4 regions of the Streptomyces sp. NPDC002853 genome follow, and region 4 is predicted to be linked to each of the others. Evidence: riboswitches for the same ligand, from Rfam matches in the RefSeq annotation. Region 4 holds a riboswitch; each other region holds the start of a gene.
What was found. Region 4 has a riboswitch for cyclic di-AMP ahead of ACWD02_RS24680 (transglycosylase family protein). Riboswitches for the same ligand answer to the same signal wherever they lie in the genome.
Positions count from the first base shown of each region.

Region 1: it holds a riboswitch for cyclic di-AMP, as region 4 does, so the genes downstream of both, ACWD02_RS40285 (NlpC/P60 family protein) here and ACWD02_RS24680 (transglycosylase family protein) in region 4, are expected to answer to the same signal.
Region 2: it holds a riboswitch for cyclic di-AMP, as region 4 does, so the genes downstream of both, ACWD02_RS36610 (M23 family metallopeptidase) here and ACWD02_RS24680 (transglycosylase family protein) in region 4, are expected to answer to the same signal.
Region 3: it holds a riboswitch for cyclic di-AMP, as region 4 does, so the genes downstream of both, ACWD02_RS17745 (M23 family metallopeptidase) here and ACWD02_RS24680 (transglycosylase family protein) in region 4, are expected to answer to the same signal.

Region 1 is NZ_JBSFUS010000021.1:62,204-69,533, reverse strand. It holds gene pcrA (DNA helicase PcrA) at 1-1,728, opposite strand, end outside; cyclic di-AMP (ydaO/yuaA leader) riboswitch at 1,987-2,143, shown strand; gene ACWD02_RS40285 (NlpC/P60 family protein) at 2,152-3,354, shown strand; gene ACWD02_RS40280 (hypothetical protein) at 3,447-3,800, opposite strand; gene ACWD02_RS40275 (NlpC/P60 family protein) at 4,121-5,164, shown strand; gene ACWD02_RS40270 (LuxR C-terminal-related transcriptional regulator) at 5,237-6,028, opposite strand; gene ACWD02_RS40265 (PspC domain-containing protein) at 6,025-7,314, opposite strand.
Region 2 is NZ_JBSFUS010000016.1:19,815-27,144, reverse strand. It holds gene ACWD02_RS36635 (DEAD/DEAH box helicase) at 1-882, shown strand, start outside; gene ACWD02_RS36630 (amino acid permease) at 1,015-2,538, shown strand; tRNA gene ACWD02_RS36625 (tRNA-Lys) at 2,649-2,721, shown strand; tRNA gene ACWD02_RS36620 (tRNA-Met) at 2,863-2,936, shown strand; gene ACWD02_RS36615 (PP2C family protein-serine/threonine phosphatase) at 3,085-4,242, shown strand; cyclic di-AMP (ydaO/yuaA leader) riboswitch at 4,445-4,591, shown strand; gene ACWD02_RS36610 (M23 family metallopeptidase) at 4,603-5,688, shown strand; gene ACWD02_RS36605 (aldo/keto reductase) at 5,820-6,764, shown strand; gene ACWD02_RS36600 (PrsW family glutamic-type intramembrane protease) at 6,761-7,330, opposite strand, start outside.
Region 3 is NZ_JBSFUS010000006.1:118,185-125,514, forward strand. It holds gene ACWD02_RS17735 (M16 family metallopeptidase) at 1-928, shown strand, start outside; gene ACWD02_RS17740 (M16 family metallopeptidase) at 925-2,310, shown strand; cyclic di-AMP (ydaO/yuaA leader) riboswitch at 2,508-2,671, shown strand; gene ACWD02_RS17745 (M23 family metallopeptidase) at 2,684-3,487, shown strand; gene ACWD02_RS17750 (GntR family transcriptional regulator) at 3,698-4,357, shown strand; gene ACWD02_RS17755 (HPr family phosphocarrier protein) at 4,589-4,870, opposite strand; gene ACWD02_RS17760 (bifunctional acetate--CoA ligase family protein/GNAT family N-acetyltransferase) at 5,081-7,330, shown strand, end outside.
Region 4 is NZ_JBSFUS010000009.1:4,756-12,085, forward strand. It holds gene ACWD02_RS24665 (DUF501 domain-containing protein) at 1-140, opposite strand, end outside; gene ACWD02_RS24670 (FtsB family cell division protein) at 185-664, opposite strand; gene eno (phosphopyruvate hydratase) at 779-2,059, opposite strand; gene ACWD02_RS24680 (transglycosylase family protein) at 2,282-2,989, opposite strand; cyclic di-AMP (ydaO/yuaA leader) riboswitch at 2,993-3,180, opposite strand; gene ACWD02_RS24685 (transglycosylase family protein) at 3,363-4,370, opposite strand; gene ACWD02_RS24690 (cytochrome P450 family protein) at 4,507-5,844, opposite strand; gene ACWD02_RS24695 (nucleoside triphosphate pyrophosphohydrolase) at 5,957-6,967, opposite strand; gene ACWD02_RS24700 (SurA N-terminal domain-containing protein) at 7,013-7,330, opposite strand, start outside.

The DNA of each region.
Region 1 (7,330 bases), on a different contig from region 4:
CGTCTCGTCCTGCGGGTCGGTCGATGCCTGCAGCTCGGCGAGGTACCCGGTCCGTTCGAGCACGGCCTCCAGGACGACGGCGGGCCCCGCGCCGGACTCGACGATGGTCCGCAGCTCCTCCATCAGCACGTTGAAACGCTTGACGGCGTTCGCCGAGCGGGCCGCCATTCCGTACGCCTCGTCGACGCGCTTCAGGGCCTGCGGGAAGGAGATCTTCTCGCGCTGCGAGAGGGCGTCGATCATCGCCTCCGCGCGGTCACCGATGCCCCTCTTGGGCACGTTCAGAATGCGCCGCAGCGGGACGGAGTCCTCCGGGTTGGCGAGCACCCGCAGATACGCGAGGACGTCCCGGACCTCCTTGCGCTCGTAGAAGCGGACGCCGCCGACGACCTTGTAGGGCAGGCCGACGCGGATGAAGATCTCTTCGAAGACACGCGACTGCGCGTTCGTCCGGTAGAAGATCGCGACGTCGCCCGCCTTCGCGTCGCCCGCGTCGGTGAGCCGGTCGATCTCGTCGGCGACGAACTGCGCCTCGTCGTGCTCGGTGTCGGCGACATAGCCGGTGATGCCCGCGCCCGCGCCCGCGTTGGTCCACAGGTTCTTGGGGCGGCGGCTTTCGTTGCGCTCGATGACGGCGTTGGCCGCGGTCAGGATCGTCTGCGTGGAGCGGTAGTTCTGCTCCAGGAGGATCGTGGTGGCGTCGGGGTAATCCTCCTCGAACTGGAGGATGTTGCGGATCGTCGCGCCGCGGAAGGCGTAGATCGACTGGTCCGCGTCACCCACGACACACAGCTCGGCCGGGTCGTCGCCCTCGCCTCCGGAGGGGCCCACCAGCTCGCGCACCAGGGCGTACTGCGCGTGGTTGGTGTCCTGGTACTCGTCGACCATCACGTGGCGGAAGCGGCGGCGGTAGTGCTCGGCGACGTCCGGGAACGCGCGGAACATGTGGACCGTCGTCATGATCAGGTCGTCGAAGTCGAGGGCGTTCGCCTCGCGCAGCCGCGACTGGTACATCGCGTACGCCTGGGCGAGCGTCTTCTCGAAGCCGTCGGCGGCCTGTCCTGCGAAGGTCTCCTCGTCGATCAGCTCGTTCTTCAGGTTCGAGATCTTGGCGCTGAAGGACTTCGGCGGGAACTTCTTCGGGTCGATGTCCAGGTCACGGCAGACCAGCGCCATCAGCCGCTTGGAGTCGGCGGCGTCGTAGATCGAGAAGGAGGAGGTGAAGCCGAGCTTCTTGGACTCGCGGCGCAGGATGCGGACGCACGCACTGTGGAACGTCGACACCCACATCGCGTTGGCCCGCGGCCCGACGAGCTGCTCGACGCGCTCCTTCATCTCGCCCGCGGCCTTGTTCGTGAACGTGATCGCCAGGATCTGCCCCGGGTGCACGTGGCGCTCGGCCAGGAGATACGCGATGCGGTGCGTGAGGACCCGGGTCTTGCCGGAGCCCGCGCCCGCGACGATGAGCAGCGGGGAGTCCGCGTGCACGACGGCCGCGCGCTGGTTCTCGTTCAGGCCGTCGAGCAGGGCCGCCGGGTCGATCACGGGGCGCGGGGCGCCGCCGCGGTAGTGCGCGTCCCGGGGCGTGGGCGCGTCGAACTTCCCGTCGAACAGATCATCCGGAACGGATTCCGGGGCACTGTCCTCGGGCGGCGGCGGGGGCTCCTCATCGGAAGCCCGTGAGGGCTTGAGGTCCGCCAGGAAGCTGTCATCAAAGAGGCTGCTCATCGCCTCCCGAGTCTAGGCGGCCCCACTGACAACCCGCCCCGGGTTCCGGCCAGGTCCACCCGCACACGCCCGGCCCGCATACACCCCGCCCGCGGACCGTCACGTTCCGCGACGACCCTGCGTGTCCGCGTCAAGAGCTTCGTAAAGTAACGAAAACGTATCGGGCATATCGAACATCAACCTTCACACGGACCACACGAGTTGGCTACCGTGCTCCGCGGGCTGCTCGTACTCCCACCGGCGAACCCCGCCGGGAACGGGTGGCCTCCGCCGAGTTCGATCTCCTCGGAGCCGGGGACCCACCAAGAACTTGGGGTGAATCGATCCCGTACGCAGTACGGGACCGTAGGGCAACCTTCCGGAACCACCCGCCCGAACCCGACAGCTAACCCGGTAGGCGGTCTACGGAAGGAGTCGCCTCCCTTGGCGTCGCACCGCAAGCCGCGGGCCCGCATCGCCGGCCTACGCACCGCTCCGGCCCTCGGCATCACGACGGCAGCCCTCACCTCCGTGGCTCTCCTGTCACAGAGCGCGCAAGCGGCACCGTCAGCGCCCCAGAAGCCCAGCCTCGAAGAGGTGCAGAAGAAGGTCGACGACCTCTACCACCAGGCGGGCGTGGCCACCCAGAAGTACAACTCGGTCAAGGAGCGCACCGACAAGCAGCGCAAGAAGGTCGACACCCTTCTCGACGATGTGGCCAAGCGCACCGACAAGCTGAACGAGGCGCGGCAGCGGCTGGGCACGTTCGCCGCGGCCCAGTACCGCACCGGCGGCGCCTCCGAGACCGCCACGATGATGCTCGCCGACGACCCGCAGGGGTTCTTCGACCAGAACCACCTGTCGGACCGGCTGACCGCGCGCCAGAAGAAGGCGGTCGACGACTACCAGACGCAGCAGGCCTCGGCGACGAAGCAACGCACGAAGGCCGCCAAGAGCCTGGAGACGCTGAGCGACTCGCGGGACGATCTGCGGACGAGCAAGCAGACCGTCCAGAAGAAGCTGGGCGCAGCGCGCACGATGCTCTCGGAGCTGACCGCCGAGGAGAAGGCGCGGCTCGCGGCGATCGAGAAGAAGAAGGAAGAAGCGGCCAAGCGCAAGGCTGCCGAGCTGGCGCGCAAGCAGGAGGCCGAGGCGGAGGCCAAGCGCAAGGCCGCGGAAGAGGCCGCGGCCAAGGAGCGCGAGAAGGAGAAGGAGACCCCGGATTCGGGCACGGGCTCGGGCTCGGGTTCCGGCACAGGCTCCGGCACCGGCTCCGGCGACACGGACAGTGGCTACGCGACGAAGGCCGCGAAGGTGATCAACTTCGCCGAGGCGCAGATCGGCAAGCCGTATGTGTGGGGCGCGACCGGCCCCGACTCCTACGACTGCTCCGGGCTCACCCAGGACGCGTGGAAGGCCGCGGGGATCTCCCTGCCGCGTACGACGTGGGACCAGGTGAAGGTCGGCACGACCGTGAAGACGGCCGACGCCAAGCCCGGCGACCTGGTCTTCTTCTACGACGACATCAGCCACGTCGGGATCTACATCGGCGACGGCAAGATGATCCACGCCCCGAAGCCGGGCACGAACGTCCGCGTGGAATCGATCTACTACATGCCGATCCACAGTGTGGTGCGCCCCGCCTGATCACCGGCGGAGGAGCCCCTACGCGCGCGTGGCCCGCATTCCCGGGGGGATGCGGGCCATGCGCGCGTGGTGGGCCGGTCGGATCTGCGGGCTCAGGTCCACAGCACGGCGATGAAGATGTTCGCGACGGTCAGCAGGCCGACGGCGCCGAACATCCCCTTGTCCACCTTCTCGTCGTCCCGCTTCACGTAGACCAGCGCGAGGATCACGATCAGGACGGCCATCTTGATGCCGATCTTGACGTTGTTGACGGGGTTGTCGTCCGCCTGGTTGAGGCCCACCAGGATCACGCCCGTGACGAGCATCGTGAGCGCGCCGTGCAGCATCGCGGGGTTGAAGCGGGCCGTGCCCTGGCCCATCTGCTTCATCTGGGTGAGGAAGCCGCCCAGGAGGGAGGCGATGCCGATGATGTGCAGGCCGACGAAGAGATGGGTGAGAACGTCCATGGCTCCGGAGCCTAGCCGGGGCCTTATCACCACTCCGTAGCCAGGTGGGCCCCGAACGCCGCATCGGTCACGCGCGCCTCCGAAGGGCTCCGGTCCGGCAGATCACGCAGTCACTTGCGGTCACCGAACAGCACACTTGCGGCAGTTGCGCACAATCCGTCACCAACCCGTGACGGTCAGGTTTAGCGTCCTTCGTCAGGTGACCGGCTCCCCACCGCCGCCCGGACCCGGGGCGGCAGTCGGCCACCACCGCCGAGAATCCGGCGGCGGCCCGCTCCCCCTGTGCGGGCCGTCGCCGGAACCCAAAGGAGCCCCCCTTCGTGGCAGCGCACCGCAAGCCGAAACAGCGCTCGCTCAGTGGCCATACGGCCCGTACCGCCGCCACCATCGCCCTCGCGGGAGCCGCCACGGCCACCGCCTTCGACGGCACCGGGCACGCGGACCCACGGCTCAGCCCGGCCGAGGTGAAGTCCAAGGTCGACGCGCTCTACCGCGAGGCCGAGATCGCCACCGAGAAGTACAACGGAGCCAAGGAGAAGGCCGAGGGCGCCGAGAAGTCCCTGGGCGAGCTGCGTGACGAGGCGGCCCGCAAGACGGACAAGCTCAACTCGGCACGCGAAGGACTCGGTTCGATCGCCGCCGCGCAGTACCGCAGCGGCGGCATCGACCCCGCCGTCCAGCTCGCGCTCTCCTCCGACCCGGACGAGTACCTCGAGCGCGCCGCGATCGCCGACCGCGCGGACAGCCGCCAGGCGGCGGCCGTCACCGGCGTGCAGAAGCAGCTCCGGGAGATCGACCAACTGCGCACCGAGGCCGACGACACCCTCACGCACCTCAAGTCCCGTCAGGCGGAGCTGAAGAAGCACAAGAAGACGGTCACCGGAAAGCTCGGTGCGGCCAAGCGGCTCCTGTCACAGCTCACCGGCGATCAGCGCGCGGAGCTCGCGGGCGAGGGCAGGGCGTCCCGTGACGCGGGCCGTGACGGCCTCCCGGACGCCCGGGGCAAGGCACCCAACTCCCGCGCCTCGGCGGCCGTCTCGTACGCCTACAAGGCCCTCGGCAGCCCTTACGTGTGGGGAGCCACCGGGCCCGACGCATTCGACTGCTCGGGGCTCACCCAGGCCGCGTACCGGTCGGCGGGCGTGGGTCTGCCGCGCACGACGTACGCGCAGATCGCCGCGGGCGAGCGGGTCCCGCGCTCCCAACTCCAGCCGGGTGACCTGGTCTTCTTCTACCAGGGCATCAGCCATGTGGGCCTCTATGTGGGCAACGGCCAGATGATTCACGCCCCGAACCCGAGCGCGCCGGTCCGCCTCGCACCGATCAGCCAGATGCCGTTCGCGGGGGCGACGCGAGTGGCGTGAGGGGCCCCGGGGCACCCCGAGGGACCGTGTGCGACCCGAGGCCGGGCCGTCGGGCCGGAGCCGGCCCGTGGGTCAGACCAGCCGCCGCGCCGTCGCCCACCGCGTCAGCTCGTGCCGGTTGGACAGCTGGAGCTTGCGCAGCACCGCCGAGACATGGGACTCGACCGTCTTGACGGAGATGAACAGCTGCTTGGCGATCTCCTTGTACGCGTACCCGCGCGCGATGAGCCGCAGCACCTCCCGCTCGCGCTGCGTCAGGCGGTCCAGGTCCTCGTCGACCGGCGGCGCGTCGGTCGACGCGAAGGCGTCGAGGACGAACCCGGCCAGGCGCGGCGAGAACACCGCGTCGCCGTCCTGCACCCGGAAGATGGAGTCGACCAGGTCGGTACCGGTGATCGTCTTGGTGACGTAACCGCGGGCACCGCCACGGATGACTCCGATGACGTCCTCGGCGGCATCCGAGACGGAGAGCGCGAGGAACCGCACGGGGCTCTCCGCGTCGGACATCAACGGGGCGCAGCGGCGCAGCACTTCGACGCCACCGCCGCCCGGAAGGTGCACGTCCAGGAGCACGACCTCGGGTCGCGCCGTCGTGATCACCGTGACCGCCTGGTCGACGTCCGCGGCCTCTCCGACCACCTCGACCCCGGTGATCGCGGTCCTGCCGATCTCCGCCTGGACGCCCGTGCGGAACATCCGGTGGTCGTCGACGAGGACGACGCGCGCGCGGCGGCCCTCCGGGGCACCGCCCGCGGCGGCACCGGCCGCTTCGGCCGCGGGGTCCGTCGCTTCCGCGGGCTGAGCCGACTCGGCCGCGCCCTCCGTTCCGCCCCTGGGCTCCACGGGCTCGCTCGCGTCGCTCATGTCGTCGCCGTCCTCTCCATCTCCAGCTCGACTTCCGTGCCGCCCCCCGGCACCGCGCGCAGCCGCGCCGTGCCGCCGTTGCGCTGCATACGGCCGATGATCGATTCTCGTACGCCCATGCGGTCGTCCGGCACGGAATCCAGATCGAAGCCGGGGCCACGGTCCCGGACGGACACGAACACCGTCTCCCCCTCGACTTCGGCGAAGACCTGCACCGCACCGCCCTCGCCACCGTACTTGGCGGCGTTCACCATTGCTTCCCGCGCGGCCTGGGTCTGCGCCGTGAGGCGGTCGTCCAGCGGGCAGTCGCCGACTATGACGACCTCGATGGGGACGCCGTGCTTGTCCTCCACCTCGGCGGCGTCGCGCCGGACCGCTTCGGCGAGGGTGTCGGGCTCGTCCGCCTCGTCCTTGCCCGTGCCCTCGGGCTTGTAGAGCCATTGCCGCAGGTCGCGCTCCTGGGCACGGGCCAGGCGGCGCACCTCGGAGGCGTTCTCGGCGTTGCGCTGGATCAAGGTCAGGGTGTGCAGGACCGAGTCGTGCACATGGGCGGCGACCTCCGCCCGCTCCTGGGCTCGGATACGCATCAGCCGCTCCTCGGAGAGGTCCTGCATCATGCGCACGAGATAGGGGCCGGCGAGCAACGCGACGCCGACCAGGACGGCGAGCGCCGCCTGCAGCACGGAGCTGAGGTGCGAGGTGGAGCCCTGCAGCACGACGATGCCGGAGACGCCGGCGCCGACCAGCAGCACTCCGGCCGCCGCGCGGGCGATGGTCAGGGTGCGCCTGCGGCGGCCGACGGCCATCCAGCGGGCCCGGCGGGCGTTGTCGGCCTGCCGCCAGACCAGCGCGACGCCGGCGGCGACGAGCAGGGTCGGCCAGAGATAGGCCTTGGTCGAACTGCCCAGGTCCACGTTCCCGACGAAGACCATGGCGACGATGACCATCGCGAGCAGCGCGACGAGCTGGCCCTTGTCAGGCTTGCGGGCCACGAGTCTGCGGCGTCCGTCGGGCGCCGTCTCGGTGGTGACGGCCGAGGGCGGGCGCATCGCGTCGACCCCGCCGACGCCCAGCGGCACGAAGAACCAGAACGCCGCGTACAACAAGCCGCCGAGCCCGTCCGCCATGAACAGGCCGACGAAGATCAGCCGCACCCAGACGACGGGAAGACCGAGATGACCGGCGAGGCCGCGCGCGACACCGCCGAGCCAACGGCCGTCACCGCTGCGATAGAGCTTTCGCAGCGGCCGCTCGTCTTCGATGGATACTGCTGCGGCTTCCGGCATGTCTCCGATATTCACA
Region 2 (7,330 bases), on a different contig from region 4:
TCCGCGGGCAACGCGGCGACCCAGGCCGAGCGTGAGGTCAAGGACCTCACCAAGGAGCTGGAGCGCGCGACCCGTCGCGCGACGGAGCTGCGCGAGGAGGCCTCGCGCCTCACCGCGCGTGCCGCCCGCGAGCGTGGCGACGACCCGGAGACCGCGGTCGCCGAGGCCACCGCCGCCGCCGAGGCCGAGGTCGAGGCCGCTGTCTCCGTCCCGGAGCAGCCCGCGGCCGCGCCTCGCGAGGAGCGCCGTCCGCAGCGTGACGAGCGCGGCAACTACGAGCGTGAGCGCCGCGACGACCGCGGTGGCCGTTCCTTCGAGCGCCGTGACGACCGTTCCTCGGGTGGCTTCCGTGGCGGCGACCGCCGCGAGGGTGGTTTCCGTGGCGGCGACCGTCGCGAGGGCGGCGGCGGCTTCAACCGTGACCGCAACGACCGTCCCTCGGGCGGTTTCCGTGGCGGTGACCGTCGTGAGGGTGGCGGCGGCTTTAACCGTGACCGCAACGACCGCGGTGGCTCCGGCTTCCGCCGTGACGACCGTCCGTCGGGCGGCTTCCGTGGCGGCGACCGTCGTGAGGGTGGCGACCGTGGCGGCTTCCGCCGTGACGACCGCCCGTCCGGCGGCGACCGTCGCGAGGGTGGCGGCGGCTTCAACCGTGACCGCAACGACCGTGGTGGCTCCGGCTTCCGCCGCGACGACCGCCCCTCCGGCGGCCACCGCGGCAGCGACCGTCCGTTCAACCGTGACCGCCGTGACGACCGCCCCTCCGGCGGCGCCCGCTCCGGTGGCCACGACCGCCCGTCGTTCAACCGTGACCGCTCCGGCACCGGCACCGGCTCCTTCGGCCGCCGTGACGACAAGCCGCGCTGGAAGCGCAACGGCTGACGCCTGCTGAGCAGTTGAACCGAAGGGCCCACCCCATCCGGGGTGGGCCCTTCGGCGTACGTACGTCTTTTGGTCACGTCTTTTGGTCAAACGTGACGCATGTCATGTCCCTGTCGTGGGCAACGCTCGTGCATGAAACCACCACCAGGCTCCGACGAGGAGCGCCTCGCCCAGCTCGGCTACACCCAGGTTCTGGCCCGCCGCATGTCCGCGTTCTCCAACTACGCGGTCTCGTTCACGATCATCTCGGTGCTGTCCGGCTGTCTCACCATGTACCTGTTCGGCATGAACACCGGCGGTCCCGCCCTGATCACCTGGGGGTGGGTCGGGGTCGGTCTGATGACGCTGTTCGTCGGGCTCGCCATGGCGGAGATCTGTTCCGCCTATCCGACCTCCGCCGGGCTCTACTTCTGGGCGCACCGGCTCGCGCCGCCGCGGACCGCGGCCGCGTGGGCGTGGTTCACGGGGTGGTTCAACGTGCTCGGGCAGGTCGCCGTGACCGCCGGGATCGACTTCGGGGCGGCCTCGTTCCTCGGCGCCTATCTGAATCTGCAGTTCGGGTTCGAGGTGAGCGAGGGGCGGACGATCATGCTGTTCGCCGCGATCCTCGTCCTGCACGGGCTGCTCAACACCTTCGGCGTGCGCATCGTCGGGCTGCTGAACAGCGTCAGCGTGTGGTGGCACGTCTTCGGGGTTGCCGTGATCGTCGGCGCGCTCGCCTTCTCGCCGGACTCACACCAGTCGGCGTCCTTCGTCTTCACCGAGTTCGTCAACAACACGGGGTGGGGCAGCGGGCTGTACGTGGCTCTCATCGGGCTGCTGATGGCTCAGTACACCTTCACCGGGTACGACGCCTCCGCGCACATGACCGAGGAGACGCACGACGCGTCCACCGCCGGGCCCAAGGGCATCGTCCGCTCCATCTGGACGTCGTGGATCGCGGGCTTCGTGCTGCTCCTCGGCTTCACGTTCGCCATCCAGTCGTACGACGGGGCCCGTGAGTCGGCGACGGGGGCTCCGCCCGCCCAGATCCTCCTCGACGCGCTCGGAGCGACCACGGGCAAGCTGCTCCTGCTCGTCGTCATCGGCGCGCAGCTCTTCTGCGGCATGGCGTCGGTGACCGCCAACTCCCGCATGATCTACGCCTTCTCGCGGGACGGAGCGCTGCCGTTCTCGCACATCTGGCACTCGGTCAACTCGCGTACGCGCACGCCTGTCGCGGCCGTCTGGCTCGCGGCCCTCGGCGCGCTCGTCCTCGGTCTTCCCTACCTGATCAACGTCACGGCGTACGCGGCGGTGACGTCCATCGCCGTCATCGGGCTCTACATCGCCTACGTCATCCCGACCCTCCTGAGGCTGCGCAAGGGCGAGGAATTCGAGCGCGGGCCCTGGCACTTGGGGCGCTTCTCCCGCCCGATCGGCATCGTCGCGGTGGCCTGGGTCGGCGTGATCACCGTGCTCTTCATGCTGCCGCAGGTCTCGCCCGTCACCTGGGAGACCTTCAACTACGCCCCGATCGCGGTCCTGGTGGTCCTCGGGTTCGCCGCCACCTGGTGGTTCGCTTCGGCCAGGCACTGGTTCCTGAACCCGGACCACGAGCGCACGGCGGCCCGCGAGGCGGCTAGGCGCGGGGCGCCGAAACCGGCCGACCCCTGAGCGCGCGGCGGCCGTTCCGGGCCCGTCGCGGAGCGCGCGACGGGCCCGGGAGGCGATACCCGATCGGACGGCCGGGCCTCTGCGGCTATGCTCGTGGGGTGCATCCGCACGGACCGTTAGCTCAATTGGCAGAGCAGTGGACTTTTAATCCATTGGTTGTGGGTTCGAGTCCCACACGGTCTACCGAGAAGGCCCAGGCCGGGGAGTTCCCCGACCTGGGCCTTCGGTGCGTTCGGCGGATGGCCTTCCCGCGGCCTGCCGGCAGGGCCCTCCGCAACCGGTTCGCTTTCACTCCCCCTGATGGCGTAGAGTTGCATTCAACGGCGCGGGGTGGAGCAGCTCGGTAGCTCGCTGGGCTCATAACCCAGAGGTCGCAGGTTCAAATCCTGTCCCCGCTACTAAAGACCGAAGGCCCGGATCCAGAAATGGATCCGGGCCTTCGGTGTTTTCCGCCGCGGTGAAGGCGCTGCCAGAGGACAGTCCGGCCGATAGCCCGGTCGGCCCACACCGGTCGCCCCACGCCGCCCCTCCGGGAACCCTGAGTGAGTGGGGCAGCGAGGAGGAATCGGCGGGGGCGGCGGCAGGCGTCCCGATGTCCGGCACGAGCGTGCGCTCGTGCGGGCTCTCCCCCTGCTGCTCATCGTCCTCGGGATCGTGTACGACGTCTCTACCCCGCCCAGGTTCACCGCCGTACCCCTGTTCACCGCGGCCCCGCTCATCGCAGCGCCCTTCTACTCGCTGCTCAGCACCGTCCTCATCGGCGCCGCCTCCTGCACCGCCGTGCTCGCCCTGCACTTCAAGACGAGCACCACCACCGACGTCGAGGCCGTCACCGAACTGATCACGGTGGCGACCGTCGCCGTTCTCGCCGTCGTCATCAACCGCGTCGTACGCCGCAGCGACAGACAGCTCGCGTCCGCCCGCTCCATCTCCGAGGCCGCCCAGCGCGCGGTGCTGCCGCAGCCGGACCCCCACATCGGCGGTCTCGACGTCGCGGCGCGGTACGAGGCCGCGGAGGCCGACGCGTTCATCGGCGGCGATCTGTACGCGGTGCAGGACACCCCGCACGGTGTCCGCGTCATCGTCGGCGACGTACGGGGCAAGGGCATGGGCGCGGTGGCGGCCGTCGCCGTGGTGATCGGGGCGTTCCGGGAGGCCGCCGAGCAGGAGACCACGCTGGAGGCCGTGGCGCAGCGCCTGGAGCGTGCCCTCGCGCGTGAGGGCACACGGCGCGACGGGCTCGACGCCTTCGAGGGATTCACCACGGCCGTCCTCGCGGAGATCCCGCACGGCGACGGTCTGGTGCGTCTCATCAACCGCGGGCACCCGGGCCCGCTGCTCCTGCGCGGCGACGGACGGCTGTGCGTCATGTCCGCCACCGAGCCCGCGCTGCCGCTCGGGATGGGCGACCTGGGCGCCTGGCCGGACCGCGCGGACGAGACGGAGTTCCCGCCGGGGGCGATGCTGCTGCTCTACACCGACGGGCTCTCCGAGGCGCGTGACGTCCGGGGCGAGTTCTACGACCCGGCGGCGCGGCTCGGCGGCCGGATCTTCCCGGGGCCGGGCGGCCCCGACGCGCTCCTGACGACGCTCGTCGAGGAAGTGCGGCGGCACACCGGGGGCGGGGGGACCGACGACATGGCGTTGCTCGCGGTGCGGCGGCCCCTGTCACCGGCCGTGACGGAAGGACACCACTCCGCATAACAACTGACGTACTGTCAAGGAGATGTGAAGCTCCGGTGTGTGAAGAAGTGGGGTCAACTCGCCCCGTTCCGGCCCCCGGTGTCCCGATAAGTACGTGCCATGTGCGTTAACGATCAGTCGGAACAGCTTGGAATACCGGCCCGCTGTCTATTAACGTTCGATAACGCAGCGCGGTCGTCCCAGCCGTCACTCGAGTCGGCTCCGCGCGCACGCGCCTAATCCCGAAAGGGAGCCGGGGAACCACTAATTGGGGTGAATCGGGCATCTGTGCCTCCGTGCCAGATGCTCGTAGGAGACCTTCCTGCTCCGAACCCGTCAGCTAACCCGGTAGGCGAGAAGGAAGGAAAGGAGTGCGCCCCAGTGGCGTCCAACCGCCCTGCCCCCCAAGGCGTTTACGTACCGAATGACGACGATTTCGGTGGGTACGACGACAATTCCTGGGAGGAATGGAACCCCACCGAGGAGTCCATCCGTCCCGTCCGCGGCAGGCACCGCGTCCACAAGCGGGGTGGTGGCGGGCTCGCCCGCAGCTCCACGGTTCTCGGCGTAGGCGTCATCGCCGCCGTCGGCGCGGGCGGCATCGCCACCGCGCAGGACGGCAAGCCCCCGGTCTCCATCGCGATGCCGGACCTCTCGGCCGTCACGGACTCGCTGCCGGAGGCCAAGTCGCTTCCGGGCGTGGGGTCCTTGATATCCGACGACTCGGCCGACTCGGGTTCCGCGGACAACGGCGTGGTGACCGCTGCAGCGCCGCTCAGTGCCGCCGGCCTCAGCGCCGCCGACACCGAGCAGGGCACCACGGACGCGGGCGAGGCACTGCGGGCCCGCATCATGGAGCAGGCGGAGAACCAGCAGGACCAGGCGGACGACGCGGTCCAGAAGGCCGCCGAGGAAGCCGCCGTCAAGCAGGCCGCCGCCCAGGCCGCCGCCAAGCAGACCGCGGCCGAGAAGAAGATCGCCGCCGAGAAGGCCGCCGCGAAGAAGAAGGCCGAGGCCGCCGCCAAGAAGAAGGCCGAGGCGGAGCGCCTGGCCAAGCTCGCGAAGAGCTACACGCTCCCCGTCGCCTCGTACACGCTCACCGGCACCTTCGGTCAGCCCGGCTCCATGTGGTCCTCCGGCTACCACACCGGCCTGGACTTCGCGGCTCCGACGGGCACGCCCATCAAGGCCGTCCACTCCGGCACCATCAAGGAAGCCGGCTGGGCTGGGGCGTACGGCTACCGCACGATCCTCGAACTCGACGACGGCACCGAGATCTGGCTCTGCCACCAGTCCTCGATGAGCGTCAGCGCCGGCCAGAAGGTCACCACCGGCGAGACCATCGGCCGCGTCGGCGCGACCGGCAACGTCACCGGCGCCCACCTCCACATGGAGGTCCACCCGGGCGGCGACTCCACCGGGGTCGACCCGGCGGCGTGGCTGCGCGGCAAGGGTCAGTCGATCTGAGGTAACCCCAGTACCCCGGCGGTCCTGGCGACAACCCCCCGACGTCAGGGCTGCCGGTCCGGCATGCCCGCTCCTCCCCGAAAGCGGGGGTCGTACGGAATTCCATGCTCCGTACAGGTGTTGATCCCCTCATGACTTCTCTCCGCAAGCTTGGCTCGTCCGACCTCGAGGTCTTCCCGCTCGCCCTGGGCGGCAACGTCTTCGGCTGGACGGCCGACGAGGCGCAGTCCTTCGACGTGCTCGACGCCTACACCGCCGCGGGCGGCAACTTCATCGACACCGCCGACGTCTACTCGGCCTGGGTGCCCGGCAACAAGGGCGGCGAGTCCGAGACCGTGATCGGCAACTGGTTCGCCGCGCGCGGCAACCGTTCCGACGTCGTGCTCGCCACCAAGGTCGGTGCCCACCCCGACTTCAAGGGCCTGTCCGCGAACACCATCAAGGCCGGTGCCGAGGAGTCGCTGCGCCGTCTGCGCACCGATTACATCGACCTCTACTACACGCACTACGACGACCCGGCCGTCCCGGTCGAGGAGGTCATCGGCGCGCTCGACGACCTGGTGACGTCCGGCAAGGTGCGCGCCATCGCCGCGTCCAACGTGACCCCCGAGCGGCTCCAGGAGTTCCTGGACTTCTCCGACCGCGAGGGCCTCGCGCGCTACTCGGTCCTTCAGCCGCACTACAACCTCGTCTCGCGCGACACGTACGAGGGCCCGCTGGAGCAGGTCGCCTCCCGCTCGGGCCTCGCCGCCGTCCCGTACTACGCGCTCGCCTCGGGCTTCCTGACCGGCAAGTACCGCCCGGGTGCGAAGGTCGACAGCGCGCGGGCCGAGGGCGCCGGCAAGCACCTGGAGACCGAGCGCGGCCGGCGTGTGCTCGCCGCGCTCGACGAGGTCGCCGAGGCCCGTGGCGCCGAGCTCGCGACGGTCGCCCTCGCGTGGCTCGCGGCCCAGCCGACGGTGGCGGCGCCGATCGCGTCGGCCCGTACGGTCGAGCAGCTGCCCGCGCTGCTCGCGGTGGGCGAGCTCGAACTGACGGACGCCGAGCTGTCGACGCTGACGGCGGCCTCGGCCTAGCCCCGGTAGGGGTTGTACGCGGGGTAGGGCATCGCCGGCTGGGCGTGCGGATATCCGTAGGGGTGCGGCTGCGCGTAGGGCTGCTGTGGCGCGTAAGGCTGCGCGTAGGGCTGTGGGTACGGCTGCCGGTATCCGTACGGCGGCGGCATCGGTACGAGTACGGGTGCCGTCGCGCGTGCCGCGTAGGCCAGGGCGGGGCGCGCGGCCTCGCGGCGCTCCCACAGCGCGTGCAGCAACTCCCGCTCCCGTACGACGAAGTCGGCGCCCGCCTTGCCCCGGCGTCCCCGGTGGCGCAGGAGCGCGAGAGACGTCGCGTACGCCTCGTACTGGGCGACCGCGCGGGCCGCGGCCTTGCCCTGGGTGTACGAGGCGTAGTCGCGGGCGAGGGTGCGGGCGCGCATCGTGCCGAGCGCGTACGGCTCGGGAGCGGTGAGCCAGCCCGCGATCGCGTAGGCGGGCAGTTCCGCGCGCACGACGCGCAGGGCGCGCTGCCTGGTCCAGATCGCCAGCCAGGTGAGCAGACCGAACGCGGGCAGCATGAACGTCGCGTACACCGCGAAGAAGCC
Region 3 (7,330 bases), on a different contig from region 4:
CGAGCGCCGCCAGCGCTACGACAACGTTCCGTACGGCACGGCCTTCGAGAAGCTGACCGCCCTCTCGTACCCCGAGGGCCACCCCTACCACCACACCCCGATCGGCTCCATGGCCGACCTGGACGCGGCGACGCTGGAGGACGCGCGGGCGTTCTTCCGTACCTACTACGCGCCCAACAACGCGGTTCTGTCGATCGTCGGCGACATCGACCCGGAGCAGACCCTCGCCTGGGTCGAGAAGTACTTCGGGTCCATCCCCTCGCACGACGGCAAGCAGCCGCCGCGCGACGGTTCGCTGCCCGACACGATCGGCAAGGAGCTGCGCGAGGTCGTCGAGGAAGAGGTCCCCGCCCGCGCCCTGATGGCCGCCTACCGCCTCCCGGAGGACGGCACGCGCGCGTGCGACGCGGCCGACCTGGCGCTGACGGTCCTCGGCAGCGGCGAGTCGTCGCGGCTCTACAACCGCCTCGTGCGCCGCGACCGCACCGCCGTGGCGGCCGGTTTCGGCCTGCTGCGGCTCGCCGGCGCCCCCTCGCTCGGCTGGCTCGACGTGAAGACGTCCGGTGACGTCGAGGTCCCCGTCATCGAGGCCGCGGTCGACGAGGAGCTCGCCCGCTTCGCGGAAGAGGGCCCCACCGAGGAGGAGATGGAGCGCGCCCAGGCACAGCTGGAGCGCGAGTGGCTCGACCGTCTCTCCACGGTGGCGGGCCGCGCGGACGAACTCTGCCGGTACGCGGTCCTGTTCGGCGACCCGCAGCTCGCCCTCACCGCCGTCGGGCGCGTCCTGGACGTCACCGCGGAAGAGGTCAGGGCGGCCGCCGCCGCGCGCCTGCGCCCCGACAACCGCGCGGTGCTCGTGTACGAGCCCATCGAGGGCGCTGCCGCCGCCGAAGCCACCGACGAGGACGAAGAGGAGGCGGCGAAGTGACCGAGGCCGCAACGATGCAGTTCCACCCGCAGCCCCAGGCGGGCGACGCACGGCCGTGGGCCTTCCCCGCGCCCGAGCGCGCCACCCTGGACAACGGCCTCACGGTGCTGCGCTGCCACCGCCCCGGCCAGCAGGTCGTCGCGGTGGAGGTCCACCTGGAGGCGCCGCTCGAAGCCGAGCCCGCCGGCCTGGACGGCGTCGCCACCATCATGGCGAGGGCCTTCAACGAAGGCACGGACAAGCACTCCGCCGAGGACTTCGCCGCCGAACTCGACCGCTGCGGCGCCACCATGGACGCGCACGCCGACCACCCCGGCGTACGCGTATCGCTCGAAGTCCCGGTCTCCCGCCTCCCGAAGGCGCTCGGTCTGCTCTCCGACGCCCTGCGCGCCCCCGCCTTCGCGGACAGCGAGATCGAGCGCCTCGTGCGCAACCGCCTTGACGAGATCCCGCACGAGGCCGCCAACCCGGGGCGTCGCGCCGCCAAGGAGCTCTCCCGGCAGCTCTTCCCGGCGACCTCGCGCATGTCGCGCCCCCGTCAGGGCACCGAGGAGACGGTGACGCCCATCGACTCGGCGGCGGTGCGCGCCTTCTACGAGAAGCACGTGCGTCCCGCCACGGCGACCGTCGTCGTCGTGGGCGACCTGACCGGTGTCGATCTGGACGCCGTGCTCGCCGACACCATCGGGGCCTGGACGGGCGGCACCGCCGAGCCGCGTCCGGTGCCCCCGGTGACCGCGGACGACACCGGGCGTGTCGTCATCGTGGACCGCCCCGGAGCCGTCCAGACGCAGCTGCTCATCGGCCGCGTGGGACCGGACCGCCACGACCGCGTGTGGCCCGCGCAGGTGCTCGGCACGTACTGCCTCGGAGGCACCCTCACCTCGCGCCTCGACCGCGTCCTGCGCGAGGAGAAGGGATACACCTACGGCGTACGGTCGTTCGCCCAGGTCCTGCGTTCCGCACCGGACGGCACCGGCGCCGCGATGCTCGCCATCAGCGGCTCCGTGGACACCGAGTCCACGGGCCCGGCGCTCGACGACCTGTGGAAGGTCCTGCGCACCCTCGCGGCCGACGGCCTCACGGACGCCGAGCGCGATGTCGCCGTGCAGAACCTGGTGGGCGTGGCCCCGCTCAAGTACGAGATGGCGGCGTCCGTCGCGGCCACCCTCGCCGACCAGGTCGAGCAGCACCTGCCGGACGACTTCCAGGCCCAGCTGTACCGCCAGTTGGCCGCGACCGGCACCGTGGAGGCCACTGCCGCCGTCGTGAGCGCCTTCCCGGTGGACCGGCTGGTGACGGTGCTGGTCGGTGACGCCGCGCAGATCGAGGAGCCCGTCAGGGCGCTCGGCATCGGTGAAGTGAGTGTGGTCACGGGCTGAGTGGCAGTCAGGACATATCGGGACCCCAGTGGCTGAGATTTACCACTGGGGTCCTCTTATGTCCGAATTGATATGGAGGTTACGTGTCTGACCTGTGGCGTGCGCTACAAAAGCTCTGATCCGTTTGTCGTTTGAAAGATGGCCCGCTTAGCGTCATCCCGGCTGTTCGTCATGCAGTACGCCGCACCCGCGGCACCGGACAGTCATCGCCGAGTCCCCGTACGGCGCGAGCCAGGGGAGCCGGGGACCCACATGTCCCCTTGGGGTGAATCGGGAACCTTGCCGTCAGGTGAGGGACTCGTAGGAGACCTTCCTGCTCCGAACCCGTCAGCTAACCCGGTAGGCGAGAAGGAAGGAAAGGATCAGCCGCTTCATGGCGTTCACCCGTGCCACCGGGAAGCACCGTCGCCCGAGCCGCCTCACGCGTACGACCGCGAACGTGGCGGGCGTCGCCGCCCTCACCACCACCGGTGTCATCGGAGGCCTGGCCGCTCCGGCGCTCGCCGCCGACGACGCGGCGGCTCTTGAGCACACCGGCCTGACCCAGGCCATCTCCGTGGGCGACTCGCTCGCCGAGAGCATCGACGCGCAGGCCGCTGCCCAGCAGCAGGCCGCCGACGACGCCGCAGCCGCCAAGAAGGCCGAAGAGGCCGCCAAGAAGAAGGCCGAAGAGGCGAAGCGCAAGGCCGAGGCCGAGGCGAAGGCCAAGGCCAAGAAGGAGCGCGAGGCCAAGGAGCGTGCCGCTCGCGAGGCCGAGCGCAAGCGCCTCAACAGCTACGTCTCCCCGATCTCCGGCTCGTACGTCTCCACGGGCTATCAGACCGGCGGCGCCATGTGGTCCTCCGGCAGCCACACCGGCGTGGACTTCCACGCGGCCTCCGGTACGTCGGTCCACGCGGTCGGCTCCGGCACCGTCGTCGAGGCCGGCTGGGGCGGCGCCTACGGCAACAACGTGGTCATCAAGATGAACGACGGCACGTACACCCAGTACGGCCACATGTCGTCCCTCGGCGTCACGGTCGGCCAGGCGGTCACTCCGGGCCAGCAGATAGGCCTCTCCGGCTCCACCGGCAACTCCAGCGGCCCGCACCTGCACTTCGAGGCCCGCACCGGCGCGGACTACGGCACGGACATCGACCCCGTCTCGTACCTCCGCTCGCACGGCGTCAACGTCTGATCCCAGCGGTCGAACGCGGACGCACGAGCGTCACTGATTCACCGAAAGCCCCGGCTCGTCGAGCCGGGGCTTTCGCCGTTCCCGCATCTCCTCTGGCCAAAAGTATCCCTGGATTTCAGCCTGCCGTCGGAAATTCGGCCGCCCTGCAATAGAGTCGCAGAACAGGCGTCGATCGACCGCGTTTCGCGGGGATTAAGGCGGAGGTCAGTCATGCGCATTCCCGCGCACTCGGTATGCACGGCAATCCGGGACGACATCGTCTCCGGTGTCTACGAACGGGGCGGCCGGCTCACCGAGGAACTGCTCGCGCGCCGCTACGGAGTCTCCCGTGTCCCGGTGCGCGAAGCCCTGCGCACCCTCGAGGCAGAGGGCTTCGTCGTCACACGCCGGCACGCGGGCGCGTGCGTCGCGGAGCCGACCGCGCAGGAGGCCGCCGACCTCCTCGAGATCCGCGCGCTCCTGGAGCCTCTGGGCGCCGCTCGCGCCGCCCATCGCCGCACGGAGGCGCACCTGAAGGTCCTGCGCGGTCTCGTCAGGCTCGGTCAGGAGCGGGCGAGGCGGGGACACAGCGAGGATCTGCGCTCCCTGGGCGGCTGGTTCCACGAGACGCTCGCCCAGGCTTCCGGCAGCCCGGGCCTCACGGCCTTGCTCACCCAGCTCCGGCACAAGATCGCCTGGATGTACGTGGTCGAGGCGTCTGCCGCTCCCGCCGAGGCCTGGGCCGAGTACGCCGCGATCGTCGACGCGGTGACGCGCGGGGACGCGGAGCGCGCCAGGTCGCTCACCGCGGCCCACACGGAGCGGACGACGGCCGCGCATCGTGTGAGGGATTCGCAACATGTCGTAAACACGGTGGGCCTGCGGCATTAACAGAGGCGCCGTATACAAAGAAGTGCTATTCGGAGGGGGCGAATTCCTGCTGCCCGAATTCAGCTTCCGATGCCCTGCGCCGGTATTCGGTCAATGGGCACAGTCGATGAGCGCAGCCAATGGGTACGGTCAATGCGTGCGGTCAAGCGTGTGGTCAATGGGCATGGAAAAGCCGTAGGGCCCGCCCCCATTTCGGGGGAGGGCCCTACGGCGTATGAGTCTCAGCCTTTGTCAGACGGTCTCGGGGAGTTCCTCGAGGCCGTCCGCGACCAGCTTCGCCAGACGGTCGAGGGCGGCGTCCGCACCCTCGGCGTCGGAGGCGAGCACGATCTCCTCGCCGCCCTGCGCGCCCAGACCGAGCACCGCGAGCATGGAGGCGGCGTTCACGGGGTTGCCGTCAGCCTTGGCGATCGTCACGGGGACGCCGGCGGCGGTGGCCGCGCGGACGAAGATGGAGGCGGGTCGGGCGTGAAGGCCCTCGGCCCAGCCGACGTTGACGCGGCGCTCAGCCATGTGTTGCTGCCCTTCCAGGTGTCTCACACTTGTCTAGACCAGTGTCTCATGCCGTCACGAGTGCTCCGCCGGGCCGCAGGTCCATACGGTGCCGGCCGATGGTCCGGCTCCGTCGACCGTACGTCCTCGCGCCCCGGGCCCTCGTCCCGCTGTTCGACGTCTCCTAGCCTGCCCCGGCCAAGGCGGCCCCGCGACCCGTACCCTGGGCCCATGCAGACCCCGTCGGACCGGCACGCATACCCCTCCCACTGGGAAGCCGATGTCGTCCTGCGTGACGGAGGCACCGCCCGGATCAGGCCGATCACGGCCGAGGACGCGGACCGCCTGGTCAGCTTCTACGAACAGGTCTCGGACGAGTCGAAGTACTACCGCTTCTTCGCGCCCTACCCCCGTCTGTCCGCCAAGGACGTGCACCGCTTCACCCATCACGACCAGGTGGACCGGGTGGGTCTCGCGGCCACCGTGGGCGGTGAGTTCATCGCCACCGTGCGCTTCGACCGCATCGACGAGCGCGGCATGTCCGCCAGCGCGCCCGCCGACGAGGCCGAGGTCGCCTTCCTCGTGCAGGACGCCCATCAGGGCAGGGGGGTCGCCTCCACCCTGCTCGAACACATCGCCGCCGTCGCCAGGGAGCGCGGCATCCGCCGCTTCGCCGCCGAGGTGCTGCCCGCGAACACCAAGATGATCAAGGTGTTCACGGATGCGGGCTACCAGCAGAAGCGCAGCTTCGAGGACGGCGTCGTACGGCTCGAATTCGATCTGGAACCGACCGACCGCTCCCTCGCCGTGCAGCGCGCCCGTGAGCAGCGGGCCGAGGCGCGGTCGGTGCAGCGGCTGCTCACGCCGAAGTCGGTCGCGGTCATCGGCGTCGGACGCACGCCGGGCGGCGTGGGGCGCAGCGTCCTGCGGAACCTGCGCGAGGCGGGCTTCACGGGGCGGCTGTACGCGGTGAACGGCGCGTTCGAGAAAGGCACCGAGGTCGACGGGGTGCCCGCGTACCGCTCTGTGCGGGACATCGAAGAGACGGTCGAGCTCGCCGTCGTCACCGTGCCCGCCGAGCGGGTGCCGCAGGCCGTCGACGAGTGCGGCGAGCGTGGGGTGCTCGGACTCGTCGTGATCTCCGCCGGATACGCGGAGAGCGGCCCCGAAGGGCGGGAGCGGCAGCGCGAACTGGTGCGCCAGGCGCGGTCGTACGGCACGCGCATCCTCGGCCCGAACGCCTTCGGGGTCATCAATACGTCGCCGGACGTACGCCTCAACGCCTCGCTGGCCCCGCATCCTCCCGAGCGCGGCAGGATCGGCCTCTTCACGCAGTCCGGTGCGATCGGCATCGCGCTCCTCTCCGGGCTGCACCGGCGTGGTGCGGGCCTGTCGACCTTCGTGAGCGCGGGCAATCGCGCGGATGTGTCGGGCAACGACGTCCTCCAGTACTGGTACGAGGACCCGGACACCGATGTCGCCCTGATGTACCTCGAATCCATCGGCAACCCGCGCAAGTTCACCCGGCTCGCCCGGCGCGCGGCCACGGCCAAGCCGCTGGTCGTGGTGCAGGGGGCGAAGCACAGCGGAATCGCGCCCACGGGCCACGCCGTGCAGGCCACGCGGCTTCCGTATGCCACGGTGTCGGCGCTGCTCCGCCAGGCGGGAGTCATCCGGGTCGACACCGTGACGGAGATGGTGGACGCGGGGCTGCTGCTCGCGGGGCAGCCGTTGCCCTCCGGGCCGCGGGTGGCGATCCTCGGCAACTCCGAATCGCTCGGGCTGCTCACGTTCGACGCGTGTGTCGCCGACGGGCTCCGGCCGCTGCCGCCGGTGGATCTGACCACGGGTGCCACTCCCGCGGACTTCCGCGTGGCGCTCGCCGACGCGCTGTCGGACGACGCCTGCGATGCCGTGATCGTCACCGCCATCCCCTGGGTGGGCGAGGACGGGGCCACCACCACCGCCCCCGAGGGGGAGGAGCTTGCCGCTGCGTTGCGGGCGGCTTCTGCCGGGTGCCCGGCGAAGCCGGTAGCCGTGGTCCACGTGGAACTCGGCGGCCTCGCCGAAGCGTTGGCTGCCGCCAGCCGGACCCGGCCTGACGCCGCTGCCCGGGTTTCCTCCGCACCCGGCAGCGAGCGCTGTGCCCACCCGCCCCGCCCCGCGGAACGCCCGCCCACGGCAACGACGGCTGCGGAGAGCGCCCCCGAAGCCTCCGGCCCGGCCCAGCCGCACCGAATCCCCGCCTACCCCGCCGCCGAACGCGCCGTCCGGGCCCTCGCCGAAGCCGTGAAGTACGCCCAGTGGCGGCGCGAGGCCAAGGAACCCGGCAAGGTCCACGAGTACGAGGACATCGACGAGAGCGGCACCGCCCGGCGGATCGACGAGCTGCTCGCCGCGCAGGACGACCCGCGCGGCGCCACCCTCGCCCAGGACGACGCCCGCGAACTGCTCGGGCGGTACGGCATCGACGTACGGGAC
Region 4 (7,330 bases):
ACGACGTCCGGCTGCCCGCACGGGCAGCGGTGGGCGATGGCCCGCAGGCCGCGCGGCGGGCGGCCGAGCTGCTGCTTGAAGGCCTCGACGTCGGCGTCGGTGGGCTCGGTGCGCGGGGTGGTCGACGGGGGCGTTTCCATGCCTGTCTTTCGATCGGTTCTCTACGAGAGGTGGTGCTGGGATGTCAGTTCCCGGCCGGGCGGTCCGCCTTGTCGACGCCGTCCCAGACGTTCGAGTACCAGGGCCTGGCGGCGGCCCCCTGGTCGGTGCGCTGCTTCTTCGCCGCGTCGGGGTCGATGACCGTGTAGCCGGTCTCGCCCGGCATCACAAAGTGCAGCCGGTCCCGGATGCGCTGCTCCGCGTACGCGTCGTCCCGCCAGCGGGCCTTCTCGTCCTTCAGCCGCTCGACGTGCTCGCGTCGCTCGGCCTGCTCCTTGCGCTGGTCGTCGATCTCCGCGCGCTGGGAGACGTACTGCCTTATCGGATAGGCGAGCGCGACGACCAGCGAGCACAGCACGAGCGCGAGGAGCGCGGCGCGTCCCGTGAGCCGGGAGCGGCGCGCCTGGCGCTTGGTCTGGGAGCGGTAGACACGCTCCGCGGTCTGCTCGCCGAGCAGCCGCAGCCTGGTCGCGGTGGAGAACCGGTCGCGGTCCTTCACGGCCATGTGTGCCGCCTCCCCGATACGTACGAACGTCCCCGCACACGGTACGGGACCGAGTACGGGGACGTACGTATCTACTCAGCGGAGCCGAGGCCCGAGCCGGAGCTCGGAAGCGGTTCAGCCCTTGAAGCGGGGGAACGCCGAACGGCCCGCGTACACCGCGGCGTCGTCCAGGATCTCCTCGATGCGGAGCAGCTGGTTGTACTTGGCGACGCGCTCGGAGCGGGCCGGGGCGCCGGTCTTGATCTGGCCGCAGTTCGTGGCGACGGCGAGGTCGGCGATGGTGACGTCCTCGGTCTCGCCGGAGCGGTGGGACATCATGCACTTGAAGCCGCTGCGCTGGGCCATCTCGACGGCGTCCAGGGTCTCGGTCAGCGAGCCGATCTGGTTGACCTTCACCAGGAGGGCGTTGGCCGACTTCTCCTCGATGCCGCGGGCGAGGCGCTCGGGGTTGGTGACGAACAGGTCGTCGCCCACGAGCTGAACCTTGTCGCCGAGCTTCTCGGTGATGACGTTCCAGCCGGCCCAGTCGTCCTCGAACAGCGGGTCCTCGATGGAGACGAGCGGATACGAGGCGACGAGCTCCTCGTAGTACTCGGTCATCTCGGCGGCCGAGCGGTCCTTGCCCTCGAAGGAGTACGTGCCGTCCTTGTAGAACTCGGACGCGGCGACGTCGAGCGCGAGCGCGATCTGCTCGCCGGGGACGTAACCGGCCTGCTTGATGGCCTCGAGGATGAGGTCGAGCGCGGCGCGGTTGGAGTCCAGGTTCGGGGCGAAGCCGCCCTCGTCGCCCAGGCCGGTGGAGAGGCCCTTGTCCTTCAGGACCTTCTTCAGCGTGTGGTAGACCTCGGTGCCCCAGCGCAGGGCCTCGGAGAACGACTCCGCGCCGATCGGCGCGATCATGAACTCCTGGATGTCGACGTTCGAGTCCGCGTGCGACCCGCCGTTCAGGATGTTCATCATCGGAACGGGCAGCAGGTGCGCGTTCGGGCCACCGAGGTAGCGGAAGAGCGGGAGGTCGGAGGCCTCCGACGCGGCGTGCGCGACGGCGAGCGAGACGCCGAGGATGGCGTTGGCGCCGAGCGAGCCCTTGTTGTCGGTGGCGTCGAGGTCGAACATCGCCTGGTCGATCAGGCGCTGCTCGGTCGCGTCGTACCCGACGAGCTCCGGGCCGATCTGCTCGATGACGGCGAGGACGGCCTTCTCCACGCCCTTGCCCATGTAACGGTTGGGGTCACCGTCACGGAGTTCGATGGCCTCGAAAGCACCGGTGGACGCACCGGACGGAACGGCGGCACGACCCGTGCTGCCGTCGTCGAGGCCGACCTCGACCTCGACCGTGGGGTTGCCTCGGGAGTCCAGGATTTCCCGGGCTACGACGACGTCGATGGACGGCACGAGCATCTCCTTCTGGGATGTGACGCGGGTACGCGGGGCGTTGGCCTCGCGGACACGAGCCTAACCGGCTCCCGGACAAGAGCCAGCCGAGCGACCGCCCTGTGGACAAACCGAGAGCAAAATGTTTCCGAACGGAACAAAGCGTGGAGCACAAAGGAACCCCGCCCCGGTGCGTACGGGGGATACGCGCACCGGGGCGGGGAGGGGGGTGCCCCGCCAGGACTAGCTCAGGTGGAGCTGCTGGCCGGGGAAGATCATGTCGGCGTTGTCGATGATGTCGCCGTTGAGCTTGTACACCTTGTGCCAGCCGCCCTTGACGTCCTCGGCCTTGGCGATCTTGGAGAGGGTGTCACCCTTCTTGACCTTGTACTCGCCGTCGCCCTTCTTGACCGTCTTTCCGGTCGGGGTCTCGACGGTCTTCTCGGACTCGGCCTTCGGGGCGGCCTCGGCCTTCGGAGCGGCCTGCTGCGGCTGCTCGGTCTGGGCGCTGGGCTGGCTCTTGGGCTGCTCCTGGGTCTGCTGCGGGGCGCTCTCCTGCGCACCGCCACCCTCGTTGGACGCGCCCGAGAGGCCGACGCCGCAGCTCGGCCAGGCACCCTTGCCCTGACCCGCGAGGACCTTCTCGCCGATCTCGATCTGCTGGGCCTTGGAGGCCTTGTCGGCGGTGGGCGCGTACTTCGTGCCGCCGTACGCGGCCCAGGTGGACGACGAGAACTGCAGGCCGCCGGTGTAGCCGTTGCCGGTGTTGATCGACCAGTTGCCGCCCGACTCGCACTGCGCGACGGCGTCCCACTCGGAGTTCGTGGCGGCGGAGGCCTGACCGGCCGCCATCAGCGGGGCTGCGACCGCGACACCGGTGACGCCGGCGAGCGTGGCGACACGGGTGGCCTTGGACGGGCGGCGGTGCTTGCCCTTGCTGGAAAACAGCATGAGTGATCCCCTCACCGACGCCTGCGAGGTGAGCTGTCGGGTTCGGGCCGATGTGGTTGCCCGGCCGCGCTTCCTGAGCGCGACTTAACCCCTAGCCGTTCCCGTCCGTGTGCCTCGCTCTCGCGAGGCTCAACGGCCGGGCCCGGCGGAAACCTTGGTTCCCCCGCTCCTGCCTACGGCGCATTACGCGACGACTGTTCCCGAACGGCCGTTGGCAGGACTCGGCGTACCGACCGGCGGGGCCCGCTGTGGCGAGCGGTCACGACCGTAGACATGCGATCGCCCGAATTTCAAAGACGATCAGGGCTTCTGAGACCCATGTCTCACTTGCGCCAATTGGGACATCGAGCGCAAAGCGACTCGCCAACTACCCCTACTTTTCGCCCAAATCGAGGCTCTGACCGGGAAGGATGAGATCGGGGTCGGAGCCGACCGACTTCTCGTTCTCGGCGTACAGCTCGGTCCACCCGCCCTTCACCTCCAGGTCGTCGGCGATGACCGAGAGGCTGTCTCCGGAACGGACCGTGTACGTCCCGTCGGAGACGTCGTGCTCGCGCTCGTCGCCACGGGAGGCGTGCCGGCCCGAACCCTCGCGGGCGGAGCCTTCGGACGCCTCGTCGTCGGCGCTGCCGCCGCGGTGACGGCCTTCACCCTCGCCGGTGGAGGGCGAGGGGGCGGGCGAAGTGGTCTCGTCACGCCCGGACTTGTCCGGTTCGCCGGACTTGGTCGAGTCACCGGGCTCGGCCGACTCATCCGAGTCACCCGAGTCGCCCGAGTCATCCGACTTGCCCGACTCGTCGTGATTCTTGTCTCGTGACGCGTCATCGGAGTCCGGCTTCCCGGACGGCTCGGCGCTGTCCGAGGGGTCGGCCGACTCGCTCGGCGACGCGTCGGCCTCGTCCGACCCGCCCGGCTTCGACGACTCGCCGGACCCGGTCGATTCCGACGGCTCGTCAGAAGGAATGGTCGTGATCGGGGCGCCCGGGTCGACGTCGGCGGCGGCACCGCCCTCGGTGAGACCGGCGATCGGCGCACAGCTCGGCCAGGCGTCGGCACCCTGGTCGTCGAGGACCTTCTCGGCCACCGAGATCTGCTGGGAGCGGCTCGCCTGGTCGGCGCTCGGCGCGAAGTCGAGGCCGCCGTACTCCTCCCACGTCTGCTGCGAGAGCTGGAGCCCGCCGTAGTAGCCGTTGCCCGCGTCCGCGCTCCAGGATCCGCCGCTCTCGCACTCCGCGAGCTTGTCCCACGTGGCGGTGTCCGCCGCGCTCGCGCTGGTGGCGCCGAGCAGCGGGATCGCGATGGCCGATCCCGCCACTCCTGCCGCGACGATCAGGGCCGGGGCCTGGCGGGGGCGTCGGTGACGACCATTGCCGGAGAGCATGCGGTTGCCTTTCGCGTGACTGGAGCGACGACTGCGGCACGGGATGCCGAGTCGTCGGTGAACGTAGCGGCAGTCGAACGCTTGTCACAAGTCGATGCAGCGGAGATCACGTGAAAGTCACAGTCTTGACGGCCCGTCAGTTAAACGTCGTTTCAGGTGCCGAATATTTGCTCTGCTGTGCGGGTGTGAACTCCACCGGAAGCGTGCGCAGTCCACGCATGATGAGCCCGCCGCGCCACCTCAAATCACCAGGTTCCGCCGCCAGGCGCAGGTCAGGGAGGCGCCGCAGGAGGGTCGCGAGGGCGGCCTGCCCTTCCAGCCTGGCCAGCGGTGCGCCGAGACAGTAATGAATGCCATGGCCGTAGCCGAGGTGTTGGTTGTCGCGGCGGGAGAGGTCGAGCGTGTCCGGCCGGTCGAATCGCGCGGGGTCGCGATCGGCGGCGGCGAGGACCACGAGGACGGGGTCGCCGGCGGCGATGTCCTCCCCTCCGACGGTCAGCGGCTCGGTGGCGTACCGCCAGGTGGCCAGTTCGACGGGACCGTCGAAGCGCAGGAGTTCCTCGAGCCCCGTCTCCAAGAGCCCGGTGTCGCCGTCCCGGAGCGATGCCTGGAGCCGCTCGCGCTGCTCGGGGTGGGTCAGGAGGGCGTAGGTGCCGTTGCCGATGAGGTTGACGGTCGTCTCGAAGCCGGCGAAGAGCAGGATGAAGGCCATCGCGGCGGCCTCGTTCTCGGTGAGGTGCTCGCCGTGGTCGGAGGCGCGGATGAGCCCGGAGATGAGGTCGTCGCCGGGTTCGAGCCGCTTGCGGTGGATCAGCTCGGCGAGGTAACCGCGCATCTTCTTGACGGACCGGGCGACCCCTCCCCTCGGCCCTCCCCCGTGCCGGATCATCATCCCCGCCCAGTCCCGGAAGTCGTCCTGGTCCTCGCGGGGCACCCCGAGCAGGTCGCAGATCGCGTAGATGGGGAGCGGGAAGGCGAAGTCGTGGATGAGGTCCGCCTCCCCCTTCTCCGCGAACTGGTCGATGAGGTGGTCGGTCAGCTCCTGGACGCGGGGTGCGAACTCGGCGATACGGCGGGGGGTGAAGGCCTTGGAGACGAGGCGGCGCAGGCGGGTGTGGTCCGGCGGATCGATGTTGAGCAGATGCGTCATGAGGTTGGCGCTGCGCTCGCCGGGGATGCCGGTCTTGCCCTTCGCGTGCGCGGGCTCGCCGTGATGGGCCGGATTCTTGCTGAGCCGCTGGTCGGCGAGCGCCTGCTTGGCATCGCCGTACCGGGTGACCAGCCACGCCTCCACGCCACTGGGCAGCCGCGTCTTGTGCACGGGCGCGTGCTCGCGGAGCCAGGCGTAGGCGGGATAGGGGTCGGTGGCGAACTCCCAGGTGAAGAGCTCTGGCCCCTGGGCCTCGGACACGTGGGCCCCTGCCGGGCAGGCTGCGGGGGTGTCCCCGGCGGGGGCTGGCGGCTGGTCTCGCATGGGACGACGTTATCCGGCTTGCGTCTGGCCCCTGGGCCCTGCCTGCATGCCTGCCTACCTGCCTACCTGCCTACCTGCATGCCTGCCGTCATCGGCTCCGCCGAGTTCGTCCTCAAACGCCGGACGGGCTGGAACTCCCCTGCGCCCCGGGCCCGCACTCCGCCGCCAGCACCGCGTCCCGGTAAGCCCGTGCCGCTGCTCGCAGGGACGCCTCCGGGTCGACTCCGTCCGCCTCCGCGCGCAGGGCGAGTGCCAGGAGTTCGTACCCGATGCCCTCCCCCGTCGGAACCGGCACCTCCAAGCCCGCCGTCCGCACCCGTGAGGCCAGCTTGGCCGCGAGGGCCAGGCCCGGCTGGCCCAGGGGGATTCCCTCCGTGACCGATGACCGCTGCTTCTCCTCGGCCTTCTTGCGGAGCCAGTGCGCCTTGACGTCCTCGGGGGTGTGGGCCGCGTCGTCGCCGAAGACGTGCGGGTGGCGGTGGATCAGCTTCTCGACGATCGTGCCCGCCACGTCGTCCACGGAGAAGGGGGACACGTCGTCCTCCTCCGCGATGCGGGAGTGGAAGACCACCTGGAGCAGGACGTCGCCCAGCTCCTCCCGCAGCTCGTCCCTGTCGCCCTCCTCGATCGCCTCGACCAGCTCGTACGCCTCCTCGATCGCGTACTTCGCCAGGCCCTTGTGCGTCTGCTGGGACGACCAGGGGCACTCGACCCGGATCTGGTCCATGACCTGGACGAGGTCGAGGAGCCGCGCGCCCGGCAGGTCGTACGACGCCGGGAGCAGTTCGAGGTCGGGCATCGGGACGCGGCCCGAGCCCGCGAGCCTCGCGAGGCCGTCCGTCAGGGCGCTGTCGCCCTCGGCCGTGGCGACGACGAGGACCGTACGGCCGCCGGCGCAGGCGTCCACCAGCTCCTGGGCCGTGGGCGACGCCTGCTCCACGCGCACGCCCGCCTCGCGCAGGTACGGCAGTTGGGGGTGCGCGGCGTCGGCGCACAGGACCTCGTCGGCCCCGTGCAGGGCCTGCCACGCGGGCCAGGAGAGGAGGCCGGGGGCCACTCGGTGGCTGGTGGTGAGGAGGATGACGCGGCCGGGGGCGTCGGCCGGGGGCGTGGTTGCGTTCACCCGTCGAACGTAACCCACGCGGCCGGCGGCCCCCGACTGACGTCCTTACGCCTGCTTGGGGCCCGCGGCTTTGTCCCCGGACACCTCGCGCACCCACGGCGTCTTGCTGTCGGCGCGCTTGCTCTTCTCCACGTCCCACGTGCCGTAGCGCGGGTTCAGGTCCACGTCCAGCTTCTTGGAGGCCTTGGAGAGCTCCTTCCAGAAGATCGCCTGGCCCTGAGGGGCGTTCATGTCCACGCCCAGTTTCCTGGCCAGCTTCTGGGCCTCGATCTCCGTGCGGAGGCTGTTCTCCAGCTGGGACGGGGCGACGCTGTACTGCTGGAGCCAGCCCTGTTCGAGCTGCTTCTTGCCGCCCGCCTGCTG